DNA from 3 places in the Paenibacillus sp. FSL R5-0766 genome. Region 3 is predicted to be linked to each of the others. Evidence: predicted binding sites of a transcription regulator. Region 3 holds the regulator's gene; each other region holds the start of a gene.
What was found. The regulator LexA, encoded in region 3, represses DNA repair genes until DNA is damaged. The targets are predictions, from matches to a motif close to CGAACATATGTTCG.
Positions count from the first base shown of each region.

Region 1: a site for LexA is predicted at 1,447-1,460, ahead of recA (recombinase RecA). Genes of this name have one in related genera too.
Region 2: a site for LexA is predicted at 3,431-3,444, ahead of addB (helicase-exonuclease AddAB subunit AddB). Genes of this name have one in related genera too.

Region 1 is NZ_CP150227.1:2,531,076-2,535,762, reverse strand. It holds gene MKY66_RS11495 (regulatory protein RecX) at 1-33, opposite strand, end outside; gene recA (recombinase RecA) at 313-1,377, opposite strand; gene MKY66_RS11485 (competence/damage-inducible protein A) at 1,621-2,877, opposite strand; gene pgsA (CDP-diacylglycerol--glycerol-3-phosphate 3-phosphatidyltransferase) at 2,985-3,572, opposite strand; gene MKY66_RS11475 (YajQ family cyclic di-GMP-binding protein) at 3,893-4,384, opposite strand; gene MKY66_RS11470 (hypothetical protein) at 4,541-4,687, opposite strand, start outside.
Region 2 is NZ_CP150227.1:4,872,908-4,877,594, reverse strand. It holds gene MKY66_RS21150 (NUDIX domain-containing protein) at 1-286, shown strand, start outside; gene MKY66_RS21145 (Na/Pi symporter) at 345-1,346, opposite strand; gene MKY66_RS21140 (class I SAM-dependent rRNA methyltransferase) at 1,900-3,276, shown strand; gene addB (helicase-exonuclease AddAB subunit AddB) at 3,509-4,687, shown strand, end outside.
Region 3 is NZ_CP150227.1:4,140,823-4,145,509, forward strand. It holds gene MKY66_RS17765 (HAD family hydrolase) at 1-791, opposite strand, end outside; gene MKY66_RS17770 (hypothetical protein) at 820-1,329, opposite strand; gene MKY66_RS17775 (DUF896 domain-containing protein) at 1,455-1,664, opposite strand; gene MKY66_RS17780 (LysM peptidoglycan-binding domain-containing protein) at 1,760-2,137, opposite strand; gene lexA (transcriptional repressor LexA) at 2,443-3,069, shown strand; gene MKY66_RS17790 (aldehyde dehydrogenase) at 3,167-4,468, opposite strand.

The DNA.
Region 1 (4,687 bases), 1.6 Mb from region 3:
TTCTTCATATAAATCCTCGTCATGTTGATCCATTCTGGTCTCCCCTTTCATAACATTTTCATTCTGACTACGCCAAGCACACCTTCACATAGACAAAGAACACCAATAACACAAAAGACCGGGAACTCTGCCCGGCCTTTACTCCACAGTTAGCGTGCTAACAGCCCCTGTCCATTGGGACAGGGGCTGTTAGCACGAGTACTCCCACACTACAATCCATTATCCAGATTGATCCAAGCTCAATCAGATAAGTTTACGGAGTCCAGTGGGGAACACCCTCAGGATCCCTCCCTACAAGGAGGTTTCGAGAGATTACTCGTTGATTTCAAACAATTCTTGTTCTTCTGCTGCTTCTTTTTGTTGCTCTTCACTAGTTGGCGCAGGAACTGCAGTAACCAAGTTACTGGCTACACGAATTTTTTGTTCAATGATGTCAGCAATATCTTTATGCTCTTTCATGAACTGCTTTGCGTTCTCACGGCCTTGTCCTAAACGCTCGCCTTCGTAGGAGTACCATGCACCACTTTTATTAACGATGTCCAGCTCTGTACCAATGTCAATGATACTACCTTCTCTCGAGATACCCTCGCCATACATGATATCCACTTCCGCTTGTTTAAACGGAGGTGCCACTTTGTTTTTCACAACTTTAATACGAGTACGATTACCAATCATGTCATTGCCTGATTTGATACTCTCAATACGACGCACATCCAGACGTACTGTAGAATAAAACTTCAGAGCACGACCACCAGGTGTTGTTTCCGGGTTACCAAACATAACGCCGACTTTCTCACGAAGCTGGTTAATGAAGATTGCGATTGTTTTGGATTTGCTGATTGCACCAGACAGTTTACGCAGCGCCTGAGACATCAAACGCGCTTGCAAACCAACGTGTGAATCACCCATTTCGCCTTCAATCTCTGCTTTTGGAACCAATGCGGCTACAGAGTCAATAACGACGATATCTACTGCACCACTGCGAACAAGAGCTTCTGCAATTTCCAGCCCTTGCTCACCCGTATCTGGCTGAGACAGAAGCAATTCATCAATATTAACACCAAGTTTGCTTGCGTATTGTGGGTCAAGAGCATGCTCGGCATCGATAAATGCAGCTTGTCCACCCGCTCTTTGTACTTCAGCGATAGCATGCAATGCTACGGTTGTTTTACCAGAGGATTCAGGTCCATATATTTCAACAATACGGCCTTTAGGCAAGCCGCCTGTTCCTAATGCAATATCCAAAGCCAAGGAACCGCTGGGAATAATTTCCACATTCATATGAGTGGACTCACCCAGTTTCATGATGGATCCTTTACCAAATTGCTTCTCTATTTGACGGAGCGCCATATCAAGCGCGGCACGACGGTCTGACAATAAGCTCACACCCTTTACTGTTTATAAGATAATGATACCTTGTTTTAACACGTTTGCCAAGCTTTTTTTCGAACATACATTCGTTTTTTTTGTAAAGGCCGAGGCGCCTCTTCCTCAAGGAAACTTTCCATTAAACAGAAAAAAGAACCGTAAACAAGGCTGTAAAGCCTAATTCTACGGTTCTTCCGTCTTCCTTAATTATACTTGCTTGGAACTGTAAATGCAATCGAAGCGATTAACTAATCAATCCATCGCCACAAGTTTTTGCCATAAGCGATAGAGAATCGCTTTGGCTGAACGAATGCGAACCGTCTCGCGATTACCATTAATACGCAGCTCATGAATTTCCGTCTCTTTTCCACGTTCAGCAAGAGCGATGAAGACAAGTCCGGGTGGTTTGCGTTCCGAATATCCCGGTCCAGCTACACCGGTAACAGCCAAGCCAAAATCAGCATCGCCAATCATGCGGATCTGCTCAGCAAGCACTTTTGCAACCTCAGGGCTTACCGCCCCAGGTGCATCTTCACCTTCCAGATAATCATGAGGCACATTCAGCAGCTTTTCTTTAATTTCATTGGAGTAACAAACAATTCCACCTTTGAGCATTGATGCACTTCCGGGTACAGAGGTCAGACTTTGCATGACAAGCCCTCCTGTACAGCTCTCAGCAGCGCTCAGCGTCAGCCCCATGTCAGACATCATGGTTACAATCGTGTACTCTATAGGCACATCCTCGTTCGCGTAGAGATGTTCTGTCAAACGCTCCCGAATCTGAACCTCCATCGCATCCAGCTTCAGCTTCGCCTCTCCCTCACTCGCAGCCTTTGTGGAGACACGTACCGTAACTTCGCCTTCACTCGCGTAAGGAGCAATCGTAGGGTCTGTCTGCGCGTCAATCAGATCCAGAAGTCGATCTTCCAGAGCAGATTCACCAATACCTGCGAATTTCAGCATTCGGGAATAGATCGGCATCTCTTCAGTGAGTACATGCTGGAACAGCCAAGGTTTGACTTCCTGTTCAAACATTGGAATCAACTCTTTAGGTGGTCCAGGCATCACAACATAATATTTGTCATTGTCAGAAATCGCATTTCCAGCCGCAAGGCCTGTTTCGTTGGCCAGAGGTGTTCCGCCATCAATAACGATCGCCTGACGTCGGTTATTCTCTGTCATGTCCACATTACGATCTCTGAAAAAGCTCTCAATTTTGTCCATTGCCATTCGATCTGTATGCAGTTTCCGGTTAAGAACAGCTGCGAGCGCATCCTTGGTCAGATCATCTTGGGTAGGTCCGATGCCACCGGAAAATAAAATAACGTCTGCACGGCTCTGCGCAATGCGAATAGCTTCACTAAGCCGGTTCAGGTTATCCCCAACCACCGTTTGGAAATATACATCGATCCCCATCGCAGCCAATTCACGGGATAGGTATCTGGCATTGGTATTGACGATTTGTCCAAGCAGTAGCTCTGTGCCAACTGCAATGATTTCTGCCTTCATTGAGCATCCTCCTGTACACGTGGTGAGTGATCAAAGGGCAATAGGATAATTTCCTATTGCCCCTGACCCAATGCTTCCTTCATGATTACCCATTTAAGAACAAACCATTATGCTTTTGTAAAATGAAGCAGGTTTTTGTTTTTGATAAAGTAATCGATACCCGACCAGATGGTAATAAGCGCTGCTGCCCATACCGCGATAATATCAACGTGAATACCCGTGTATGAAAACGGGAAATTGTTCAACAGCAACAGCACAATCGCCACAATCTGCACTACAGTCTTCAGCTTGCCCCAAGCACTGGCGGCAACAACCGAACCATCCAGCAATGCAATTTGACGCAAGCCGGTAACTGCAAATTCACGACTAATAATCACAACTGCAATCCAGGAATCCAGCTTGCCCATCTCCACAAGCGAGATCAAAACTGCAGTAACCAGCAGCTTGTCTGCGAGTGGATCGAGCAGTTTCCCCAGATTGGTAACCATGTTATTTTTCCGCGCAAGGTATCCGTCAATTCCATCTGTGCTTGCGGCGATGATAAAAATAACAGCAGCAATCAGTTGATTATACGGAAGCGAAAAGCTTCCAAGCTGCAACGGCTCTGGATAAAATGGAAAATCCACGAGCAGGAACACCATCAAAAAAGGGATTAAGCAAATTCGTGCAAGCGTAATCCGGTTGGGTAAATTCACAAGACGCCCTCCCTCATATCCTCCATTACTCCAAACAATCATCATAATCCCGTTATCATCATCCGGAACATGAAATGTACAAGTTTCAATGTCAATCCATATTAACATGATCCCACTATGTAGAAACGCAAAAAATAAAGTCAACCGCTCAAAAGCAAAACGCTTTAAACGTTCCGGTGACTTCCAGAAGATGTACTGCTTTTCACAAAGTCAGCAAACGATGAGGACTGGACTTGATGCTTGACTGCCAGCAATGCACACTTAGTATAATATACGCCCAATACCGTGTCAAAAAACACTTTTGCTACAAAAAGGCCATATTACTTGAAATTTGTATATTGCAAATCCAGAGGCAGGTTAGCACCATTTAGCAGCTGCATGACAGCTTGCAAATCATTTTTACTCTTACCAGTTACCCGGAGTTGGTCTCCCTGAATCTGACTCTTTACCTTCATCTTGGAATCCCGAATCAGGATATTGATTTTCTTGGCGATGTCCTGATCAATCCCCTGTTTAAAATTCAAACGCTGGCGGACTGTACCAGAAGACGCTGGCTCTACCTTTGCGTAATCGATGTTTTTCAATGGTAGACCACGCTTCGCCATTTTGGATTGCAGCACGTCAATAACAGCCTTGAGTTTGGTCTCATCATCAGATACGATCGTTAACGCATCCTTATCCAGTTTCAGGCTGCTCTTGCTGCCCTTGAAGTCATAACGAGTGCCAATTTCCTTCTCGGTTTGTGTAACGGCATTTGTCAGTTCTTGCAAGTCCATTTTGGACACGATATCAAATGAATTTTCTGAACTCAAACCAGTCACCCTTTCAGTTAATCGTATGTTCTGTAACATTATAGAGGATACCTTAAGCAAAAGTCTAATTTCAAGCTGTTTTACACAAAGAGAAAAAGCATTTTTGGCTTCCACTTGAAGTGGCTGCCAAAAATGCTTTGCTGGTCCATCCTCCAACTAGTAGCGGCTCCGGTTGGGCTGTCTGAACATATCGAGCACACCCAAAAGTACATGTGCAAGTCCAAAACCCAATATTCCGTAACCCCAAGCACTTGGAGTCAAGTAATAACCCAGGAGGCTGACAATGATCCCTAAACCTGTTAC
Region 2 (4,687 bases), 730 kb from region 3:
ACTGCGCGAGATTTTGGAAGAGACAGGTATGGTGGGTCGCATTGTAGAGCCGGTTGATATCATTGCTTACACGTACCAACATGCAGACTTTGGTCCGGTGGACAAGGAAGTTCATTATTATCTCGTTGAAGCCGAGAGTGGTGATCTACAGCCTCAGATTGAAGAAATCAAGGGTGTGGATTGGTATGCTCCGGAAGAAGCATGGTCCTTACAGCAGCAGAGCGGATATGATAATAACGATGATATCTTGCGTGTAGCCCTGAACAAGTTAGGCATTAACGTATAACGGCATTATTGTTCGAGTCAGTTAGCCGCGCGCTCTGTGGGTCTGGACAGGCAGATCATCAAGCCACGGGTGACTTCGCCGCGGGGGCGTGGACCGGTGGTTTTTTGTGCCAGATTGGCAAGTAACAGAATGGCAAAGCAAGCAGTGAACTGGTGATGTTAAAAAGGGTCTGGGCATGCGCAATCTGTGCCCCGTTGTCCGCTGACAGCCAGGCCGAAGCTGCATGCAGCTGGCCGATCAGCGGCATAAACAGCAGCGCTCCTGCAATGTTTAATACAACATGGGAGGCTGCGACAAATTTGCCTGCGGATGCTCCGCCCGCGGCAGCAATCACAGCGGTGATGCAGGTCCCCACATTGGACCCGATCACAATGGCGATGCCGATCTCCACAGGTAATACTCCTGTGGCTGCGAGCGTAATCGCCATGCTAATGACAGCTGCGCTGCTGTGAATGAGCGCTGTCAGACAGGCACCTGCCAGGAAGCCCCACCACAAGCTGTCGGCCGAGCGGTCGAGAAACCATTGAAATACGCCCATGCTCCGCAAGGGTAAGGCAATGGATTGCATCACTTGAATGCCTGTCATAACAAGTGCAAATCCCGCAGCTGCGAGGAAGCTGTACTGGATGTTAAACAGAGTCTGTCGCGTACGTTCAGGAGCGGCCAGATTGCGTTCACCAAGAACAACAAACAGGGCCCAGCCCGTTAGAGACAGGACGAGTAGCGGCAGGGAAGCACGGCCGATCTGCAGTCCCACCAGCTCCGTTGTCAGGCATGTCCCGATGTTGGTGCCGAGGATGATTCCAAGTGTGCGTCCATAGGTAATTAATCTGGCATTAGCCAGTCCAATGGTGAGTACGGTGACCGCAGTACTGCTCTGTAACAGGGCCGTTGCACCTGCACTGAAGGCCATGCCTTTCCATGGAGCAGAGGTAGCCCGATTGAGCCAACCCGCCAACATGGGCCCAGCCATGCGCTGCAAGGCCGTTTCCATCAGCTTCATGCCACCAAAAAAGATAATAAGCCCATAGAGTAGGGGCAATATAACATCTCTAAACATACAAAATCATTCCTTCCGTCCGGTTCCTTAACTCATCCTATGAGTAAATAAAGACAACCATGACAAGCCTAAAGGAATTCAGAGGGAAGCGACCTAAATTACCCCACCCCAATTCGAAAGATACGGTGATTCGTGCAAACGCAGCGAAGAAGACGAAATCGAATCTGAAGAAGCGAAGCGTGCGCCTTTGTGTCCGGATTTTCCCTTTAGGAAAGGGGAATCAAAAAAATCTGGAGACAACAGCGATCAGAGGAACAAATCGTCGCTGTAGTGTCACTCATACAGCGCTTAAAGTAACAGCTTAGCGCCAACATGCTCTCAACTGCCCCACCCCAATTCGAAAGATACGGTGATTCGTGCAAACGCAGCGAAGAAGACGAAATTGTTACCGAAGAAGCGAAGCGCTCGCCTTTATCCCCGGATTTTCCCTTTGAGAAAAGGGAGTTCAAAAAAATCTGGGGATAACAGCGATCAGAGGAACAATTCGTCGCCGTAGCGTCTCCTTTGCACCAAACCTATCTTTTCAACTAACTATGAAAGAAGTGGATCTACCTTGCCATCAGTTACACTCGAACGCAGTCGCAAAAAGCGGCTAGAACATGCACATCCATGGATATTTAACAATGAAATTGCCTCTGTTGACGGAAACCCGGAGCCGGGAGATCTGGTCAATGTATTGAATCATCAAGGTCGCTATCTGGCGACAGGATATTACAATCTCGCATCTCAGATCACGGTAAGAGTTGTATCTTATCAACCGCTGGAGTCCGAACAGATGGATACGGCGTTCTTTGCAGCGCGTTTCCGCGATTGCTTGCGTCATCGGGAACGTTTTATCCAGGATGGAGAGGCATACCGCCTCGTTTATGGCGAAGCAGATTTTCTGCCAGGATTGATCGTTGATCGATTTGGCAGCGTCCTCGTTGTACAGTTGCTTACACTTGGCATGGATCATTGCCGTGAAGCCATCGTACAGGCACTCATTGAAGTAATGCAGCCAGAAGGCATATATGAGCGCAGTGATGTCTCAATTCGTGAACTGGAAGGTTTGGAGCAGACCAAGGGTCCACTGTACGGAGAGTGCCCACGACATGTCACCGTTACAGAAAATGGACTACTCATTAAAGTGGATATCGTGGAAGGACAGAAGACAGGTTACTTCTTCGACCAACGCGAGAATCGTGCAGCCATCGAACCGCTCATGAAGGGTTGGGGCTACAAGAGTGGAATCACACTACAAACGACTGAGCAGGATGGCACAGAGCAGCTCTTGCCTGTGAATAAAAGCGGTAAAGTAGTTACATTCCCTTATTGGGATGGTGCCACTGTGCTGGAGTGCTTCTCACACACAGGCAGTTTCACGTTGAATGCTTGCAAGTATGGAGCCAAAAAAGTGACTTGTCTTGATATTTCGGAGCATGCCATTGAGAGTGCACGAACAAATGTGGAGCTGAACGGTTTTACCGACCGTGTTGAGTTCGTAGTTGCTGATGCATTCCAGTACTTGCGTGAACAAGTGAAAGGGCTGGATGAACGTACCGTACGTGCACGTGCAGGCGAACAGAAAGTAGATACATCCAAAGCGCTGGCAGCTGGCGGTAAAACATTTGATGTCGTCATCCTTGATCCTCCTGCATTTGCCAAAACGAAATCAGCAGTCAAAGGTGCATGCCGTGGATATAAGGATATCAACCTGCAAGGAATGAAACTGGTTAATGAGGGCGGATATCTGGTGACAGCCAGCTGTTCGTATCACATGCGTCCTGACCTTTTCCTGGATACGATTGCGGATGCAGCGGAAGATGCAGGCAAAGTGCTGCGTCTAATTGACTGGAAGGCAGCAGGTAAGGACCACCCGCAAATTTTAGGCGTGGATGAAGGACATTACCTGAAATTTGCTATTTTCGAAGTGCGTAGTAAAAAGAATTAGAAGAGTCTGGTTTCACTTTTTTTAATCTCTCGTGAGATAAAGTGAATTTTAAATGAATGATACTTTTGGCAAAAAGTCCACAGTGTGGTAGCTGCGGGCTTTTTGCTGTTTGGCTGTGTTAACGGAGATGATCTCCGTTTTTACCGGATAGTGGCAAACGTATGTTCCGAACCAAGTCAGATATGTTATACTGGGAATTAAAATCTTGTACGTGTAGTTTGGAGGATTAGACATGTCCGTTCGTTTTGTTATTGGCCGGGCAGGCAGCGGCAAAAGCTCGCTGATTACCCGGGAAATTACAACCCTGCTTCAACAAGAACCGCAAGGTAAACCTTTGATTTTACTCGTTCCGGAACAGAGTTCCTTTCGCACAGAGCAGGCATTGGTGTCTTCTGGAGCAATTAAAGGTACCATGCGTGCAGAAGTGCTCGGCTTTCGCCGTTTAGCCTATCGTGTAATGCAGGAAGCAGGTGGTTCTGCTCGTATTCCGATCGGAGCCGAAGGCAAAAAGATGCTGCTCTACAAGGTCATCCAGCGCCGTAAGGAAGAATTGAAGTTGTTTGGTGCATCCGGCAGCCAGCTGGGTTTTATAGGTGAATTAAATGACTTATATAGTGAATTTAAACGTTATGAAGTTGATCCATCATTGCTGGAAGAAGGGCTGTCTGGAGGGAATACCTCATCCACTTCGCCGATTCTGGAGGACAAGTTGCATGACTTGAATCTGATATATCGTGACTATGAACAGGAACTGACCCATTTATATATTGATGATGAAGACACGTTGACTGAGCTGACAGATCGTTTGTCGGAAAGTGCATTGCTGCAGGATGCCCAGATCTGGATTGATGGCTTTCAGGGATTCACGCCACAGGAGATGAGTGTGATCGGTCGGCTGATGTTGCAGTCCTCTTCCGTGACGATTGCACTGACACTGGATCGTCCTTATGATCACGGCGCACTGCCTGGAGAACTGGAACTGTTCTATCCCACAGCGAGTGCCTATGCGCGCCTGAAAGGGATGGCTGACGAACTGGGTATACCGAGTGATATAACCGTGCTAGATTCGGAGATTCCACCGAGATACAAAGATCGTCCGGGACTTGCTCATCTGGAGGCTGGTTTCGACCGGCGAATTCGTTGGAAAAGTGAAGGCCTTGATTCCGGAATCCGACTGGTTGCAGCGGAAAACCGACGAGCTGAGATGGAGGGGGCACTGCGTGAGATGCGGCGCCTGGCACAAAACGAAGGTGCGCGTTACCGGGATATGGCAGTACTTGTCCGGCAGTTGGATACCTACGCTGATATAGCTGAACCTCTATTCAGGGATTATGGCGTACCCGTCTTTCTGGACCGCAGAAGAAATGAACTTCATCATCCATTGTCCGAGTTTATCCGTTCTGCACTGGAT
Region 3 (4,687 bases):
TAGAAATTAGCTATAAGCTGATTTAATTCCGATAAATGCGTTATTTCATGGTCTGGCGCATACGTTTCATTGTTGGTCTTATGCTCACGGTTAATCCATACGGATTGGATGCCAGATGATAAAGCACCACGAATATCAGTCGTTAACTTGTCTCCAACCATCATGCTCTCTTCGGGTTTAACACCCAGTTTACTCAAAGCATGTTCAAATATCGACGGATCTGGTTTTCCTTTTCCGAAGTTACCCGAGATAATAATCTCATCAAAGAAAGGAGTCAATTCAGGTACACCATCCAACTTTTCTTGTTGCAAAGCAGGACAACCGTTTGTTAACAATAACAGTTTGTACTTTCCTTGTAACTGACGCAAGGTATCCATCGTTTCTTCGTATACATGAGGTCTGGATCTCCGTTCTACTCCAAACTGCGCAGCAAGTTGTTCAGCAAGATCTTCCCGATCTATACCCAACTTCAACAAGCCACGACGCCAGGATTCTTTACGGTATACTGGAGCAAGCTGCTCCAACTGACGGAACTCAGGTTGATCCCCACCAGTAAAGTTAGCCCAAAGGCCTTCAAACGGATTGATTCCAATCATTTTGGTAAAAGGAAAGGTTTCATATGATTCATACAGCCCACGTGCCTCATTACGAACAGCTTCTTCAAGTTCTTCTGGTTTGACCCCAGTCTCTTGCGCTGCGATTAGACAAGTCTCATGAAAAGCTTCTCGAACACTACGCTCATCCCATAATAAAGTATCATCCAGGTCGAACAAAATCGCTTTTAACGCCATTCCGATCATCTACCCCTTTATGCAATAATTACTTTTCGACGGTTTCCACGGTGATCTGGTGTGCTTTTGCAAATTTCAGCAAACGTTCTGCAATCGCATCTGTATCGTAACGGTTCAATAACTTGGTAAACACCCATCTTTTCCCGCGACTGTTATGTTCGATAACAACTGTACCTGGTTCAATTCTGAATTTGACGATATCGTCAACCCCAATTGAACGTTCACGATTACCCTTCGTCGTTATAATCCGATTACTGCTAATCTTGATGTATGGACGGCGAAGCATGAAGATGACTGCCAAAAATACGTAAAGCAGCATGGTCACCCAGTCCCAAGTTGTCATTGGAGCTTGCACAAGGAATGTGCTCATAAACAGATACAAAAAGGCGAGACCGATCAAAAATATTGGGAACAACAAGCTGCGTCCCTTAAAGACTTCTTCACCTGGTGTACCTGTGATTGGTTGACCACTTTTTTTGCGTTGCTGATTTAACTGCTTGGAATTTTTCTTAACCGTTCTCTCGAACGAACGCGACATGAGAATCCCCCTTATGTGTCTTTGTATCGGCTTACATAACTGTAAACCAACATTTCCCCCTATAAATTGCACACTCAAAATAACAGGAAGAAACCTAAATATCATAATGATATCATTAGGTTTCGTTAGTGTTTGAGTTTGCCTTGGTGGCCTTTGTCATTCTCCTCATCAACAATCTCAATGGTATCCAGTTGTTGTCTGAAATTACTGCGAATATTGCTCAAATAAATCTCTCTTAGCTCGGCACGTTCAGCAAGTTCTTCCTCCGACAATCCAGTGGACTTTTGCTTACGAGCCAATTCGTTAATGCGTGCTACCAGACTATCTATATCCAAGCTTGTCCCCTCCAAAAATACAAAGTCATATTAACTTTGCCATTATAAAGGCTACTTGTCAAGCTGACACGCGCTAACACTCATTGATGTGCATTTTATTCTGCAAATTGCGGTAGAGCTAGTACTTGTCCCACTTGGATGGAAGTTGTATGAAGTTGATTCACTTTCTTAATTGCTTCTATATAAATACGTGTATCCATATTCGTCGGTTTATGTTCCAAAGAAATACTCCATAATGTTTCCCCTTGTGAAACAGCTATCTTTCCTCCAGGCAGAACATCATTCTCATTGCCGGCAAATACAGTTAAAACGGTGCTGCATCCAATAAATATAATCATAGAGGTAATGGCTACCTTTAACATCCATGAAGAAATCTTGAAACGCGCTAAAACCTTCTTGTAGTTCCCTATGTTAGACTTCACCAGTTCCGAATTCATCGGTTCATAAATGCTTTGATAAGTAGAATATCTCATTAAATACCCGCCTCCAAACGTTTGTTCCTATCTGTTGAAATCAATATAACACGAACACTTGTTTTGTTCAATAGATTTTTAGAACAATTGTTCGCTTATTTTTCGAAGGGAGATATATCATATATGAAGTTCTTTTGCAAAGCATTTGCACATTTGCAGTATTATGCTCTGGATTTTGGACAGATGCTGTTCTAAAAGTTAAAAAACACTGATTTAATGCTATTTTATTTAGAACTTATGTTTGTACGAACGGAGGTTCTATGTTATAATTTTCCCAAACGTTACTAAAATGGGGTTGATACGGTATGTCGAAGATATCCAGCAGGCAGCAGGCTATTCTGGAGTTTATACGAAATGAAGTCCGGTTGAAGGGGTATCCTCCTTCCGTACGGGAAATTGGTGAAGCGGTTGGACTAGCTTCCAGCTCAACAGTACATGGACATTTGGATCGTTTGGAGAAAAAAGGTTTGATCCGACGCGACCCTACCAAGCCAAGAGCCATTGAGCTTTTGAGCCAGGAAGAATCTGAGCATTCTCATCAATTTGCTCATAGCGTTGCACGTATTCCTGTCGTTGGTAAAGTTACAGCCGGGGTTCCAATCACTGCAACCGAGAACATTGAAGACTACTTCCCTCTTCCTACACATTATGTAGGCGAACAAAAAGTGTTTATGCTTTCAGTAGTCGGAGATAGTATGGTGGAAGCTGGAATCGTTAATGGAGATTACGTTATTGTCCGTCAACAGCAAACTGCTGATAACGGTGATATCGTCGTTGCAATGACTGAAGACGATGAAGCTACAGTGAAAACGTTCTATAAAGAGAAAGATCATATTCGCCTTCAACCGGAGAATGCGACCTTCGAACCTTTACGTTTGAAACATGTTAGTATTCTGGGTAAAGTCATTGGCCTTTTCCGAGATATTCATTAATATTTAACTTGAGTAACAAACTAGATGTAATGAAATACGAAAGAGGTTGTCCTGATCAACAGGACAACCTCTTTTTTTCATGTTTTTTTGCGGCCAATTATTCACTGCGTTTCAGAACACTCTTGTGATGCGAGAACACATCAAAGCTCTGTTGTCCGTGATATGAGCCCATACCGCTCTCTCCTACACCACCAAACGGGAGATAGTGTGAAGTCATATGAGAAAGTGTGTCATTAATACATCCCCCACCGAAGGATACTTGATTCAGAACCTGATCCTGCAGTTGCTCATCCTGTGTGAAGAGATATAGCGCCAATGGTTTTGGCCGGCGAACAATCTCATCCAGCATAGGATTCAGGTCACTGTACGTAAATACAGGAAGAATCGGACCGAAGATTTCTTCTTGCATGACAGCCGATTCCCAGTTCACATCCCCAAGTACAGTTGGCTCAATCAGCAACTGCTCACACACAGACCGTCCACCTATCAGCGTTTTCCCATCTGTAAGGAACTTCGACAACCGATCAAAGTTACGCGCGTTAACAATATGCGGAAAATCAGCGTTCTGTAACACATCATCCCCAAATTTATCTTTGATCTCTGCGCCAATCAGATTGATCAATTCGTCATGAACTTGTTCATGTACAAGCAAATAATCCGGAGCAACGCATGTTTGCCCCGCATTCAGGAATTTACCACGAACAATACGTTGGGCCACCAGCTTCAGATCTGCATCACTATGGACAATAGCAGGACTCTTACCACCCAACTCAAGAGTTACAGGAGTCAAGTGCTCCGCAGCTGCCTTCATAACAATGCGACCAACACCTGTGCTGCCTGTGAAGAAAATATAATCAAACTTCTCTTTCAACAATGCTGTGCTAGCCTCAACTTCGCCTTCCATAACCGCAATATACTCCTGAGGGAAGATCTCCTGAATCAGATCATACGTCAGACGAGATACGGCTGGTGTTAATTCAGAAGGCTTGATAACTGCACAGTTACCGGCTGCAATTGCTCCAATCAGTGGACCAAAGGCCAGTTGGAAAGGATAGTTCCAAGGTGCAATAATAAGAGCCACTCCGTATGGTTCAGGGTAAATGGTACTCACCCCATCCGGCATAGCCGAATTGGTTGGGACTTGTTTTGGTGCAGCCCATTCCTGCAGGTGTTCTAATGCAAAATCCAGTTCACCCAGAACAACGCGAATCTCGGAACCGTAAGCTTCCGCCTCAGATTTGTTCAGATCCGCCCGAAGTGCGTCTTGAATCCGTTGCTGAAACTTTTCAATTCCCTTTCTAAGCTGTTGAAGCGCATTAATCCGATACTCGATTTTTTTAGTTTGTCCTGTATAAAAAAATGTACGTTGTTCTGTCACAAGTTGTTTTGCCTGATCCATATTAACATCTCCAATTAATTATTAAAAATTTAATTGTTCAAAATTCAATTAAAGTATACCTCTTCTATATGAAACTTTCAACATACAAATGAAACATCCATTTGTATGTATTTGAACGATGGTTGGAATTTTGAAAGAGTGAAAGCTAGTATTCCTTTCTATTCGTGGCTATCAAGTTGCCTTATGAGGGTGCTATGTAAGTCTTTCATTCTATAGACA